3 regions of the Noviherbaspirillum saxi genome follow, and region 2 is predicted to be linked to each of the others. Evidence: predicted binding sites of a transcription regulator. Region 2 holds the regulator's gene; each other region holds the start of a gene.
The links. Region 2 encodes sigma-54, which starts transcription at its own class of promoters, with help from an activator protein. Its sites were predicted from a motif close to TGGCANGNAANCTGCTTT; they were not measured.
Positions count from the first base shown of each region.

Region 1: a site for sigma-54 is predicted at 2,035-2,052, ahead of D3871_RS22635 (ethanolamine ammonia-lyase subunit EutB). Genes of this name have one in related genera too.
Region 3: a site for sigma-54 is predicted at 2,139-2,156, ahead of prpB (methylisocitrate lyase). Genes of this name have one in related genera too.

Region 1 covers NZ_QYUO01000002.1:1,532,507-1,536,761, forward strand. Annotated here, with positions in the region: gene eutC (ethanolamine ammonia-lyase subunit EutC) at 1-580, opposite strand, end outside; gene D3871_RS22635 (ethanolamine ammonia-lyase subunit EutB) at 593-1,972, opposite strand; gene D3871_RS22640 (PAS domain S-box protein) at 2,155-4,255, opposite strand, start outside.
Region 2 covers NZ_QYUO01000001.1:3,190,309-3,194,563, reverse strand. Annotated here, with positions in the region: gene D3871_RS15100 (deoxyguanosinetriphosphate triphosphohydrolase) at 1-231, shown strand, start outside; gene D3871_RS15095 (enoyl-CoA hydratase/isomerase family protein) at 280-1,365, opposite strand; gene hpf (ribosome hibernation-promoting factor, HPF/YfiA family) at 1,518-1,865, opposite strand; gene D3871_RS15085 (RNA polymerase factor sigma-54) at 1,965-3,446, opposite strand; gene lptB (LPS export ABC transporter ATP-binding protein) at 3,464-4,204, opposite strand; gene lptA (lipopolysaccharide transport periplasmic protein LptA) at 4,206-4,255, opposite strand, start outside.
Region 3 covers NZ_QYUO01000001.1:1,176,369-1,180,623, reverse strand. Annotated here, with positions in the region: gene prpC (bifunctional 2-methylcitrate synthase/citrate synthase) at 1-1,148, opposite strand, end outside; gene prpB (methylisocitrate lyase) at 1,201-2,091, opposite strand; gene prpR (propionate catabolism operon regulatory protein PrpR) at 2,299-3,951, shown strand; gene D3871_RS05650 (glutathione S-transferase family protein) at 3,959-4,255, opposite strand, start outside.

The DNA of each region.
Region 1 (4,255 bases), on a different contig from region 2:
TGAGGTAGATTCCCAGGCTGTCCGGCGAGCTCAGTCCCGGACGCTCGCCGATCAGGACGGCGACAATCTTTGCGCCCAGCATCTCGCCTATTTCATCTCCGAGCGCCACCCTGCCCTGCTGTGCAAGCACTACCGGCGTCGTATTCCACTCGAATGAAGTTTTCGTTCTAAGCATTTTCAGCAGCGGGACAGCATGTCTCTGCACCGCCGTCGCTGACAAACCGTCCGCGATCACAATGGCCAACTCCGTCGCACGCGGCGCCTGCGCCAGACGGCTTGCGCTGTCTTCATCCAGCCGGCGGCCGAGATCCGGACGCAGTAGATAGGTATGGCGGTTGTCGGCCTTGCTGTGTACTCTCAGACTTCGAAAATTCGCAAGCGCCAATTCCTGCTGCAAGGCATCGCAATCCAGCAGGCAATGAACGGCATCGCGTGCCTGAGCATGGGCAAGGCTGAAGCGCAGCAGTTCGGCGCACGGCGTGCTCGCACCGGCTCGTCCCAGCGCAATGCGGGCATTGGTAAGGGAGCGCAACTGTTGCCAAGGATCTTGCTGCACCAGCAATCCGGTCTGCTTTTTCATTGCATCCTCCGTTCAGGTACGGGCCAGCTGCAGCAAGGGATTTGATTCGGCAGGCGGCGACAGTCTTCCTCTGGCGTCCACGAGTTGCATGCGTTCAAGCCACTGTTCGAATTCCGGCGCCCGCTTCAGGCCGAGCAGGCTGCGCAGGTACAGGGCATCATGAAATGAAGTGCTCTGGTAATTCAGCATGATGTCATCGGCTCCCGGTACGCCCATAATGAAATTGACGCCTGCCGCGCCCAGAAGCGTCAGCAGATTATCCATGTCGTCCTGATCGGCTTCGGCATGATTGGTATGGCAGATGTCGCAACCCATCGGCACGCCGAGCAGCTTGCCGCAAAAATGGTCTTCAAGCCCGGCGCGTATGATCTGCTTGCCGTCGAACAGGTATTCAGGACCGATGAAGCCGACCACCGTATTCGTCAACAGCGGTCGCAATTCGCGCGCGACCGCATAGGCGCGCGCCTCGCAGGTCTGCTGGTCGATACCGTGATGCGCGTCGGCGGACAAGGCGCTGCCCTGCCCGGTCTCCAGATACATCACGTTATCGCCAAGCGTGCCGCGCTGCAGCGAGCGGGCGGCATCGTTGGCTTCTTTCAGCAGGGACAGCGATATGCCGAAACCGGTGTTGGCTTTCTCGGTGCCGGCGATCGACTGGAATACCAGGTCGACCGGTGCGCCCTGCTCGATCCCCTTGATCTGCGTTGTCACATGCGTCAGCACGCAGCTCTGCATGGGGATATCGAAACGCTGACGCAACTCGTCCATCATGCGCCAGAGCCCGATCATGGTATGCAAGGAATCGCTTGCGGGATTGATGCCGACCACCGCGTCGCCCGCGCCATAGAACAAACCGTCCAGGATGCTGGCGCCGATGCCGCGCATGTCATCGGTGGGATGATTCGGCTGCAGGCGCACAGCCAGATGTCCCGGCAAACCGATGGTATTGCGAAAGCGTGTGACGACATGGCATTTTTTCGCGGCCAGGATCAGGTCCTGATTGCGCATCAGCTTGCTCACGGCGGCCGCCATTTCCGGCGTGATGCCGGGCGCGCAGGCAGACAGCGCCGCGCTGTCGGTGCTGTCGAGCAGCAGCCAGTCGCGGAAATCCCCGACCGTCAGATGCGCGATCGGCGCGAACGCTTGTTGGTCATGGGTATCGATGATCAGCCGGGTGATTTCGTCGCTCTCGTAGGGGATCAGAGGCTGTTCGAGAAAACTGCTTAGCGGCACCTCGGCCAGCGCCATGCGCGCAGCGACACGCTCTTCGTACGTCAGTGCGGCGATGCCTGCGAGATAATCGCCGGATCGCGCCGGACTCGCCTTTGCCAGCAGCGTGGCAAGGTCGGGAAAATCGTAGCTTGTACAACCGATGCTGGTTCGGTATCCCATGCGACGCCCTCCATTTCAGTTGACAGGCGAACACGCGTTGCTTGCCTTGACAGAGAAACGTTACAGCAGAATATATGCCAATACAGTGCGTTTCATCGAATGTAGTGCACCTCCATGCAAACGCGAACACCTCGCCGTCCTTAATACCACCTTTAAAGATGCAAGAGATCTGCCTGATTGACTCAGGCACTCACCTGAAAACTGTCTTTACTGCCGCGCTTGACCGCATACATGGCGACATCGGCACGCTTCAGGAGTGCATCCTCATCCTCGCCATGATCCGGAAACACGGAAACGCCTATGCTCGCGGTGACGGTGTACGACACATCGCCTAGCACAATCGAAGCCCGCAATGCGGCGACCATTTTTTCCGCTAGCGCGCGCAGATGCTGCATGTCCCTGTGTTCCTGGATGATCACCACGAATTCGTCGCCGGCCAGTCGCGCGACAAAGTCGCTGTCGCGCACGCAATCGACCAGACGCGTGGCCGTCACCTTCAACACCACATCTCCGGCATCGTGTCCATGCACATCGTTGATCGCCTTGAAATGATCGAGGTCGATAAACATCAGTGCAAACTTTCGCTGATAGCGCCGGGCAAGCTGTATCTGATAGCCGAGGACTTGATGGAACATCATGCGGTTCGGCAGGCCGGTCAGGATATCGTGGCTGGCAAGGTGGCGAATACGCTCTTCCGCTGTCTTTCTTTCGGTAATGTCCTTGCCGGTGCCGCGATATCCCGCCGCATGTCCATCCTTGTCCCTGACAGGCAGGCCGCTGATGCTCAGATAACGTTTCGCGCCGTCGGTCCCGAGTATGCACAATACCAGTTCATGAAAAGGCATGCCTTCGGCCAGCAGGCTTTGATGCTCTATCCATTGATCGAGCGAGACATTATCGAAGGGCAGTTCCCACAAGGTTTTGCCAAGATAGTCATCCGCAACCATGCCCGTCTTGCCAAACACATCACCATTAATCTGCGTAAACCGGTAACGACTGTCCTGCTCCCAGTACCAATCCGACGACAGCTTCGTCAGATCGCGGAAACGCTCTTCGCTGGCCCGCAGCGCCGACTCGATGCTGCGCCGGTCCGTCACGTCGCGCAACATGCCGCGAAAGCCGGCCGGTTCTCCGCTGGCGTCGCGGATCAGGTGGATCGATCCTTCGCACATGACCTCTTTCCCGTTCCTGTGCAGCAGGCGCCAGTCGATCCCTTTTTTGGGGATCCCGCTCTTGAAAACCTCGTTGAAATTGGCGAACACATGCGCGGCATCCTGCGGCGAGTGATACCGCCGGTAGTTCACGCCGGCGATTTCGCTCATCGAATAACCAAACATGCGGCAGAACGCATCGTTGCACAGCATGAGCGCACCGGTGAGATCGACCTCGTAATACGCCTCTTCTATGCTTTCGAGGATGGACCGGTATTTTTCTTCGCTGGCGCGTACCGCTTCCTCAGCCAGGCGCCGCGCGGTTACGTCGCGCGAAATACCGCGGAATCCGGCCGGTCTGCCGTCAGTACCGATGATCAGCTGCATCGAAGTCTGGACGATGCAGATATTGCCGTCTTCCCTTTGTATCGCATGCTCGGTCAATTCCGCCGGCTGCCTGGTGCGATAGATCCGGTGGTATAGGCCGTAGACGTATTCCGCCGTGGCAACGTTCATGAAATTGCGGTAATTGAGCCGCAAGGCTTCGTCCCTGGTGCAATTGTGCTGGCGGCACAGCGCATCGTTGACGACGGTGTAATTGCCCTTCAGGTCGACTTCGAAGTAACCGTCATTCATGTTTTCGAGGATGCTGCGGTAGCGCTCCTCGCTCTGGCGCAAGGCATCGACCGCTTTCCGGCGCTTCAGATCACGGTCGAAGTTTTCCAGAGTAAAGACGATGTTTTGCGCCATGCGCTCGAGGAGATTGACGATATCATCGTCGAAGGCATCTTTCTCGCGCGAGTACAGAAGAAGCACGCCGATCGATTCGCCATCGCGCCGCAGCGGAATGGCGGCGCCGGCCGCCGCGCCTTCCTTGCCTGCCGCCATGCGCCAGGGCTTGACCTTGACGCGAGGATCATTGGGAAAATCATTGATGACACAGCTCTCGCCGCTACGATAGGCAGTGCCTACCAGCCCACGGCCTTCCACCTTGTCTTCGTCGAATGAAATCTGCAGGGGGCGCAGGCTATCGTGACCGATTCCGGCCAGCGCCGCGAATCGCGCCCATTCCGAGGAAGGGTCCGGCAGCAGCACCGACGCGCTGACGATCTGGCCGCTCCTGACTGCGACT
Region 2 (4,255 bases):
CTCTACCATCACTATCAGGTCAATCGCATGACCAGCAAGGCACGCCGCATCGTGCGCGAACTATTCGACGCATTCATGGCGGAGCCGCGCCTGCTTCCTCCCGACTACCAGGTAACCGAACGCGGCAGTCAGCAGGCACGGGCGCGCAAGGTGTCCGACTATATTGCCGGCATGACCGACCGCTATGCGATGCGCGAGCACCGCCGCTTGTTCACCGTCGGCGAAATCTGAATGCCTCGCAGACGCTGCATACACTGCTCAGCGTAGATCGGATCTCTATCAGGCAAGGTCGCGTAGCGGATGCGCATATGCTGGCCACGCCGGTTCGAAAAATCGTGCAATCATTGCATCATCAACCGCTTCCAGCGACGGTGGATTCCAGTTCGGCGTATTGTCCTTGTCGATGACCACCGAGCGGATGCCTTCCAGCACCTCCCCGCTTTCAAAGCTGCGGCGCACCATCGTGCGTTCCATCCGCAGGCAATCGGCCACGCTCATCGCCGCTCCCTGCCGCAGCTGCGACAAGGTCACGCACATCATCAGAGGAGAGCGCTTCTGCATGACTGCAAGCGTATTCTGTGCAAACGCGTCGCCATCGTCCGCGAGCGAGGCGGTAATGGTGCTTACGCTGTCATGTGCGAAATGGCGGTCGATCGATGCATGTTGTGCCGCAAGCTTGCTGGCAGCCGGATCGATCTGGGTCTTGAACGGTGCAGCGAACTCGGCCGCGGCAGCGCGTACATCGGTCGCTGTCGCCAGCAAGCCCAGCAGCGTGGCCAGCTCCGACGCAGGAACAAATACATCGGCCAGCCCCGCATACAGCGCATCTGCCGCGCCGATCACTTCGCCGGTCACGCCGAGATAGGTACCCAGCTGCCCGGGTGCGCGCGAAAGGAAGTAGCTGCCGCCGACATCGGGAAACAGTCCGATATTCACTTCCGGCATCGCCATCTTGGTACGCTCGGTAACGATGCGCAGCCGGTTCGATTCACCGCCCTGTGCCACCCCCATACCGCCGCCCATGACGATGCCATCCATGATCGCAATGTACGGTTTCGGATAGAAATGGATCAGGTGGTTCAGCGCATATTCTTCGGTAAAAAAGTCTTCCAGCAAGGCGCTGTCCCCGCGTGGCGTGGCGCTGCCTGCATCGTGGAAGAAGCGGATGTCGCCGCCGGCACAGAATGCCCTTTCGCTGCTGCTGTGAATGAGCACGGCACGTATCGCCGGATCGTTGCGCCATGCAAGCAGGGCCTGCGTGATGGAGCGCACCATGGCCAGCGATAGCGAGTTGAGCGCCTTCGGACGGTCCAGTGTGATGACGCCAAGATGGTGATGGATCGCGGTGCGGACGAATTCGGTCATGGAGAGGCGAGTATGGATTCGAAACGCCATATTCTATCGGCTATGCGATTGCGGCGTCGGTCGCGGCGCCGACATTCAAGATACCGCCAACAAAAAAGGGCGCCCATGGCGCCCTTCATTGCGATGCCGGTTTGCCCGGCGTGGATCACGATTTACGCGGCTGTCGGTGCTTCCGGCATGCGTTTGTGCGCTTCGCACTGATGATCCTGCATCTTGGTCTTGTACTTGATTACCTGGCGGTCCAGCTTGTCGATCAGCGTATCGATCGCCGCGTACAGGTCTTTGGCAAAGCTTTCCACATGTATGACATTCCCCCTCAAGCGCAGATTGACTTCGGCTCTTTGCCGCTTATCTTTTTCAGAGGGCTTTTCAACCCCGAGGATGACTGCAATATCAATGACATGATCGAAATGGCGAATAATCCTGTCCAGCTTGTTTTGCACGTATTCGCGAATGGCAGGTGTCAAATCGAGATGATGTCCACTGATTATGAGATTCATACAGCGCTCCTATGGATGGCGTCGCTGGAGGTTCGCAAACGTGCCCCGGAATGCGTAGACCGGCTACGCTGGAACACAGCAACATCACTACAACAAAGACTACAAGGATTTGCGCAGATTGACTGGAGGAATTTTCAGGGCTTCACGGTATTTTGCGACAGTACGTCGTGCCACGACCATGCCCTGTTCCCCCAACATATCCGCTATTTTGCTATCTGAAAAAGGATTCTTGGGGTCTTCTGCTCCTATCAATTGTTTGATCAGGGCCCGTATCGCCGTCGATGAAGCTTCTCCCCCTGCTTCCGTGGCGACGTGGCTACCGAAGAAATACTTCAACTCGAACATGCCATGGGGAGTGAGCATGTATTTTTGAGTTGTTACCCGAGAGATAGTGCTCTCGTGTAAACCAAGTGTATCAGCAATTTCACGCAAGACAAGGGGGCGCATTGCAACTGCCCCGTGCGAGAAAAAATTCCTCTGCCGATCGACAATTGCCTGTGCAACACGCAGGATGGTATCGAAACGCTGACGCATGTTCTTGATCAGCCATTTCGCTTCCTGCAATTGTGAAGAGAGTGATCCCTCACCTTTGCTCTGCTTGAGGATATTCGCATAGAGCGCATTGACGCGCAGTCGGGGCATGACATCGTGATTGAGCATGACTTGCCAGCCGTTCTTGGTTTTTTTCACAATCACGTCCGGCACAACATAATCTGATGCATCGGACGCATATAGCGCACCTGGGTGCGGATTGCATTGCTTGATTACGTATTGTGCTTCGCGCAGATCTTCATCGTCGCAATCGAGCGCTTTTTTCAGCTTATTGAAATCGCGCTGGGCGAACAACGACAGATGCTTTTCCACGATATCGAGCGCACGCCGCCGCGTCACCATCGGTACTTTCGGAAAGCGGCGGATTTGAATCGACAGGCACTCGGACGCATTGCGCGCGCCGACACCGGCCGGCTCGAAACTTTGCAATAGTTTTAGCGCGACATTGAGGTCGTCGATGTCGATGTCGAGCTCTTCCGGAAGACGCGCATGAATTTCTTCCAGCGGTTCATCCAGATAGCCGTTGTCATTGAGCGCATCGATGATCAATTCCACCAGTGCGCGATCGCGTGGTTCGCGCACCGTCAGCCGCATCTGCTCGAGCAGGTGTTCGCGCAGCGTGGTTTCATGCGCTTCGAGCTGAGGACGCGCATCGTCGTCTTCCGGCGCTTTTGAGGTGCGGGCGACATCGTCGAAACTCCAGTCGTTGTCGGAGGCTGTCGCATTCTCGCCGCCTTCGCCGCCCTCAAAATTACCTTCTCCTTCTTCGCGCGTGGTCGAAGACGATTCCTGGACCGGCGCTTCAGAAGTGTTGCTGGCCGGCGGCGTGTTGATCGCACCATCTGCCAGCAATCGCACTGAATGATCGAGCGGATCGTCGACGCGTTCCAGCATGGGATTGTCGGAAAGGATCTGTTCCAGCTCCTGATGCAGCTCGAGCGTCGACAACTGCAGCAGACGGATAGACTGTTGCAGTTGCGGGGTCAGCGCGAGATGTTGCGATACGCGAAGTTGGAGTGTCTGTTTCATGCCTGTCTGCTTCTTCCTTACATCCGGAAGTGCTCGCCGAGATAGACCCGGCGCACGGATTCATTGGCAATAATGTCGTCAGGTCGGCCGCTTGCCAATACCGACCCCTGGTTAATGATATAGGCGCGATCGCAAATGCCCAGCGTTTCGCGCACGTTATGGTCGGTGATCAGCACACCGATACCGCGCTCCTTGAGAAAGCGCACGATGCGCTGGATTTCAATCACCGCGATCGGGTCGACGCCGGCAAATGGTTCATCCAGCAGCACGAAGCGCGGATTGGTCGCCAATGCACGCGCGATCTCGACCCGGCGCCGTTCGCCGCCGGATAGCGACAGCGCCTGGTTTTCGCGCAGCCGTTCGATCTGCAGCTCGGCCAGCAATCTTCCGAGGCGCTTGTCGATTTCCGCTTTAGGCAGCGGCTTGTCATTGACCCGCTGTAATTCCAGTACTGCGCGGATATTGTCTTCCACCGTCAGCTTGCGAAATACTGACGCTTCCTGCGGCAGGTAAGACAATCCAAGTGTCGCACGACGATGAATCGGCATGCGCGATATCGCGACGCCGTCGAGGTCGATCTCGCCGGAATCCGATGGCACCAAGCCGACGATCATGTAAAACGACGTGGTCTTGCCGGCCCCGTTCGGGCCCAGCAATCCGACCACTTCACCACTTTCCACCTGCAGCGACACGTCGTGCACAACCTGTCGAGTGCCGTAACTCTTTTGCAAGCCGCGAACGACCAATGTGCTTGCCATGCTACTTGTCCTTTGCGTCATTGCGCGGCTGTATGATCGCCTTGATACGCC
Region 3 (4,255 bases), 2.0 Mb from region 2:
CGTTCCTTGATCGGTACGAACTTCAGATCTTCCGGCCCGACGTAGTTCGCGCTCGGACGGATGATCTTGTTGTCGATGCGTTGCTCGATGATGTGCGCAGCCCAGCCGGAAGTACGGGAGATCACGAACAGCGGTGTAAACATCGCAGTCGGTACACCCATCATGTGGTACGACACAGCGGAGAACCAGTCGAGGTTGGGGAACATTTTCTTGATGTCCCACATCACGGTTTCAAGGCGCTCGGCGATGTCGAACATCTTGGTCGAGCCGGCTTCCGTGGACAGGTTGCGCGCCACTTCCTTGATCACCTTGTTGCGCGGATCGGAAATGGTGTACACCGGATGGCCGAAGCCGATGACGACTTCCTTGTTCTCGACGCGGCGACGGATGTCGGCTTCCGCTTCATCCGGATTGTCGTAGCGCTTCTGGATTTCAAATGCGACTTCATTCGCGCCGCCATGCTTGGGACCGCGCAGCGCGCCGATCGCGCCAGTAATGGCCGAATACATGTCAGAGCCTGTGCCAGCCACGACGCGTCCGGTAAACGTCGATGCATTGAATTCGTGCTCCGCATACAGGATCAGCGACGTGTGCATTGCCTTTTCCCACATGGCGGATGGCTTCTTGCCATGCAGCAGATGCAGGAAGTGGCCGCCGATCGATTCGTCGTCGGTTTCGACTTCGATCCGCTTGCCGTTATGGCTGAAGTGGTACCAGTACAGCAGCATCGAACCCAGCGATGCCATCAGGCGGTCGGCGATGTCGCGCGCGCCCGGTGTGTTGTGGTCATCCTTTTCGGGCAACACGCAACCGAGCACCGACACACCGGTGCGCATCACATCCATGGGGTGCGAGGAAGCGGGCAGCGTCTCAAGGGCTGCCTTCAGATTGGCCGGCAAACCGCGCAGCGATTTCAGCTTGGCCTTGTAGCCTTTCAGTTCGGCTGCGTTCGGCAGCTTGCCATGCACCAGCAGGTGGGCGATTTCCTCGAACTCGCAAGTGTCCGCCACGTCGAGAATGTCATAGCCGCGATAGTGCAGGTCGTTACCGGTCTTGCCTACTGTGCAAAGGGCGGTATTGCCGGCGGTAACGCCGGACAGTGCAACCGATTTCTTGGGCTTGAAGCCTGCGGCTTGTTGTTCGCTCATTAAAAGTCTCCTGGATCAAAAATAATCTTGCGTATTACTAGGCGTTACTAAGTTATTTGGCTTTTTGCTGGGCAAACAGCGCGTCGAGCTTTTGCTCGAAGTCGTGATAATTGATGCGGTCATACAGTTCCATCCGGGTCTGCATGGTGTCGACCACATTCTGCTGCGTGCCGTCGCGACGAATTGCGTTGTACACGTTCTCGGCAGCCTTGTTCATCGCGCGGAAGGCGGACAAGGGATACAGCACCAGTCCCACGTCGACGGCCTTGAGCTGTTCGACCGTGTACAGCGGCGTTGCGCCGAACTCGGTGATGTTCGCCAGCACCGGCACCTTCACTGCGTCCGCGAACGTTTTGTACATTTCGAGCTTGGTGATCGCCTCCGGGAACACCATGTCGGCACCCGCCTCCACGCATGCCTGGGCACGATCAAGCGCAGCTTCCAGTCCTTCGACCGCGAGCGCATCGGTGCGTGCCATGATCACAAAGTTTTCATCGGTACGCGCATCGACAGCGGCCTTGATGCGGTCGACCATTTCCTGCTTGCTGACGATTTCCTTGTTGGGACGATGGCCGCAGCGCTTGGCGCCGACCTGGTCTTCAATGTGGATGGCGGCCGCGCCGAACTTGATCATGGACTTGACCGTACGTGCGACATTGAATGCGGAAGAGCCGAATCCGGTATCGACGTCGACCAGCAATGGCAGGTCGCAAACGTCGGTAATGCGGCGCACGTCGGTCAAAACGTCGTCGAGATTGGAAATGCCGAGATCGGGCAAACCGAGCGAGCCGGCCGCGACGCCGCCGCCGGACAGGTAGATTGCACGGTAACCGGCGCGCTTGGCCAGCAGAGCGTGGTTGGCATTGATTGCGCCGACGACTTGCAGCGGGGATTCTTCCTTTACGGCCTGACGAAACGCTGCTCCAGCGGATTGGACAGTCATGTTTTTACCTTCCTGAGATGTTTCATGAGTTTGCATGCTGCCTCCTTATTGCAAGCGGTGTGCCACACAGGAAAGTTTTTGCAGAATATTTTTATTTTTATTAAAAATCAATATGTTATAGATTAAAGAAAAGGTAATCTGAAAAATATCTGAGCAGCCATGTTTCAATCCACGTTACACTTGAAACATCGCAATGAAACATGAAACATGAGACCGCGCAGCCATCCCTTACCCGATCCGAATGAGAAACCGGTCATTTGGACCGTGGCCATCTCGCGTTTATCCGACCTGTTTCGGGATATCACGCTGGAATTCGACGATCGGGCCAGCATAGAACCGATCAATCTCGGCTTCGAAGACGCGGTACGCCATATTCGTGAACGCATGGAAACCGAGCGCTGCGATGCGGTCATTGCCGCCGGCTCGAACGCGGCTTACCTGAAGGGGCGTTTATCGCTGCCCGTCGTCATTGCCAAAGCCAGCGGTTTCGATGTCATGCAGGCACTAGCCCGGGCGCGCAAGATCACCTCGGCAATCGGTCTGATCACCTATCAGGAGCCGATGCCGGAACTGGTCGAATTCCAGACCACTTTCGGTCTGCAAATCGTGCAACGCACCTATGTGACCGAAGAAGATGCGCGCGCGCAGATCAATGAGCTCAAGGCCGCAGGCATCAAGGCCATCGTCGGCGCCGGACTGATCACCGATCTGGCGGAAGAAGCCGGCCTTGCAGGTGTTTTCGTGTACTCGGCGGCATCGATACGGCAAGCCTTCGAAGACGCGCTGGAACTGGCACGTTTCACGCAGCTCGAATCCGGACGGGCGCGCGCCAATCCGCTTGCCGATGCCTTGCGCGCCAAGCATGGATTGAACGACTTGCGCGGCGACTCCGCGGCGATGCAGGCGGTGCGCCACTCGATCGAATTATTTGCCAAATCCCCGGCGACCGTACTGATCCACGGTGAAACCGGCACCGGCAAGGAGCTTGCAGCCCAGGCGATCCACCGCGAAAGCCAGCGCGCGCGCCAACCGTTTGTTGCAATCAATTGCGGCGCGGTGGCCGAATCCCTGCTTGAGTCGGAATTGTTCGGCTATGAAGAAGGCGCGTTTACCGGGTCGCGGCGTGGAGGCCATGCCGGCTTGTTCGAAGCCGCCAATCGCGGCACGCTGTTCCTCGATGAAATCGGCGAGATGCCGCTGCAATTGCAGACGCGTCTGTTGCGCGTACTGGAAGAACGGGAAGTGGTTCGCGTCGGCGGCACCCGCCCGATCGCGGTGAATGTGCGCATCATCAGTGCCACGCATTGCGATCTCGACCAGCGCGTGCGCGATGGACGCTTTCGGGCTGACCTGTTCTACCGGCTCGGCGTACTGCGCCTGACGCTGCCTCCGCTGCGCGAGCGCACGGAAGACCTGGCATCGCTGGCCGAATGGGGATTGAAAAACGCATTGGCTTCGCTGGGCACGCGGCCGCATGCGAATCTGCACGCGGAAATTCTCGCCTGTGTGCCGCTGTTGGCCAGTTATACGTGGCCGGGCAATGTGCGCGAGTTGCGCAATCTGATGGAGCGCGTGGCCCTGTTTCTTGCAGCGGAACCGCTGCAGGCCTTGTCGCCGGGGTTCATTACGGCGGTCGCGCCTGAACTGGTTTCCGTTTCAAGTCCGACGGCTGCGCCAGCGTTTCGGCCAACGGCCGTGACGCTGGACAACGCATCATCACCGCCCTTGCCGGCTAGCTATTCGGAAACGGTTCACACGGTACTTGCGCGCTTTGGCGGCAACCGGGAAGCCGCCGCGAAACATCTAGGGATCAGCCGTACTACCTTGTGGCGTCGCCTGAGTCGAGATGATCCGCGATGAAACGGGATTAAAACAACGGCTCGCTTAAACCTTCCTGCTCGAATGCGCGCATGACGGCTGGCCGCTCCACCATCCGCTGCAGGAAGCGGCCAAGATGTGTGCGATTGCGCGCCGGGTGCATCATCATCCTGGTCCACCTCGACAACATCATCAGATAGGGATCCACCGCCGTATACTGCTGGCCAAGCAGATAAGGCCCACCGTGCTCAGCCAGCGTCCGGTCAAGCAGGTCCAGCATCGCACTTACCCGTTGTTCAGCATGCTGCTTGACATCTGCGGCACCAGCCTCGCTACTGGCCAGCCG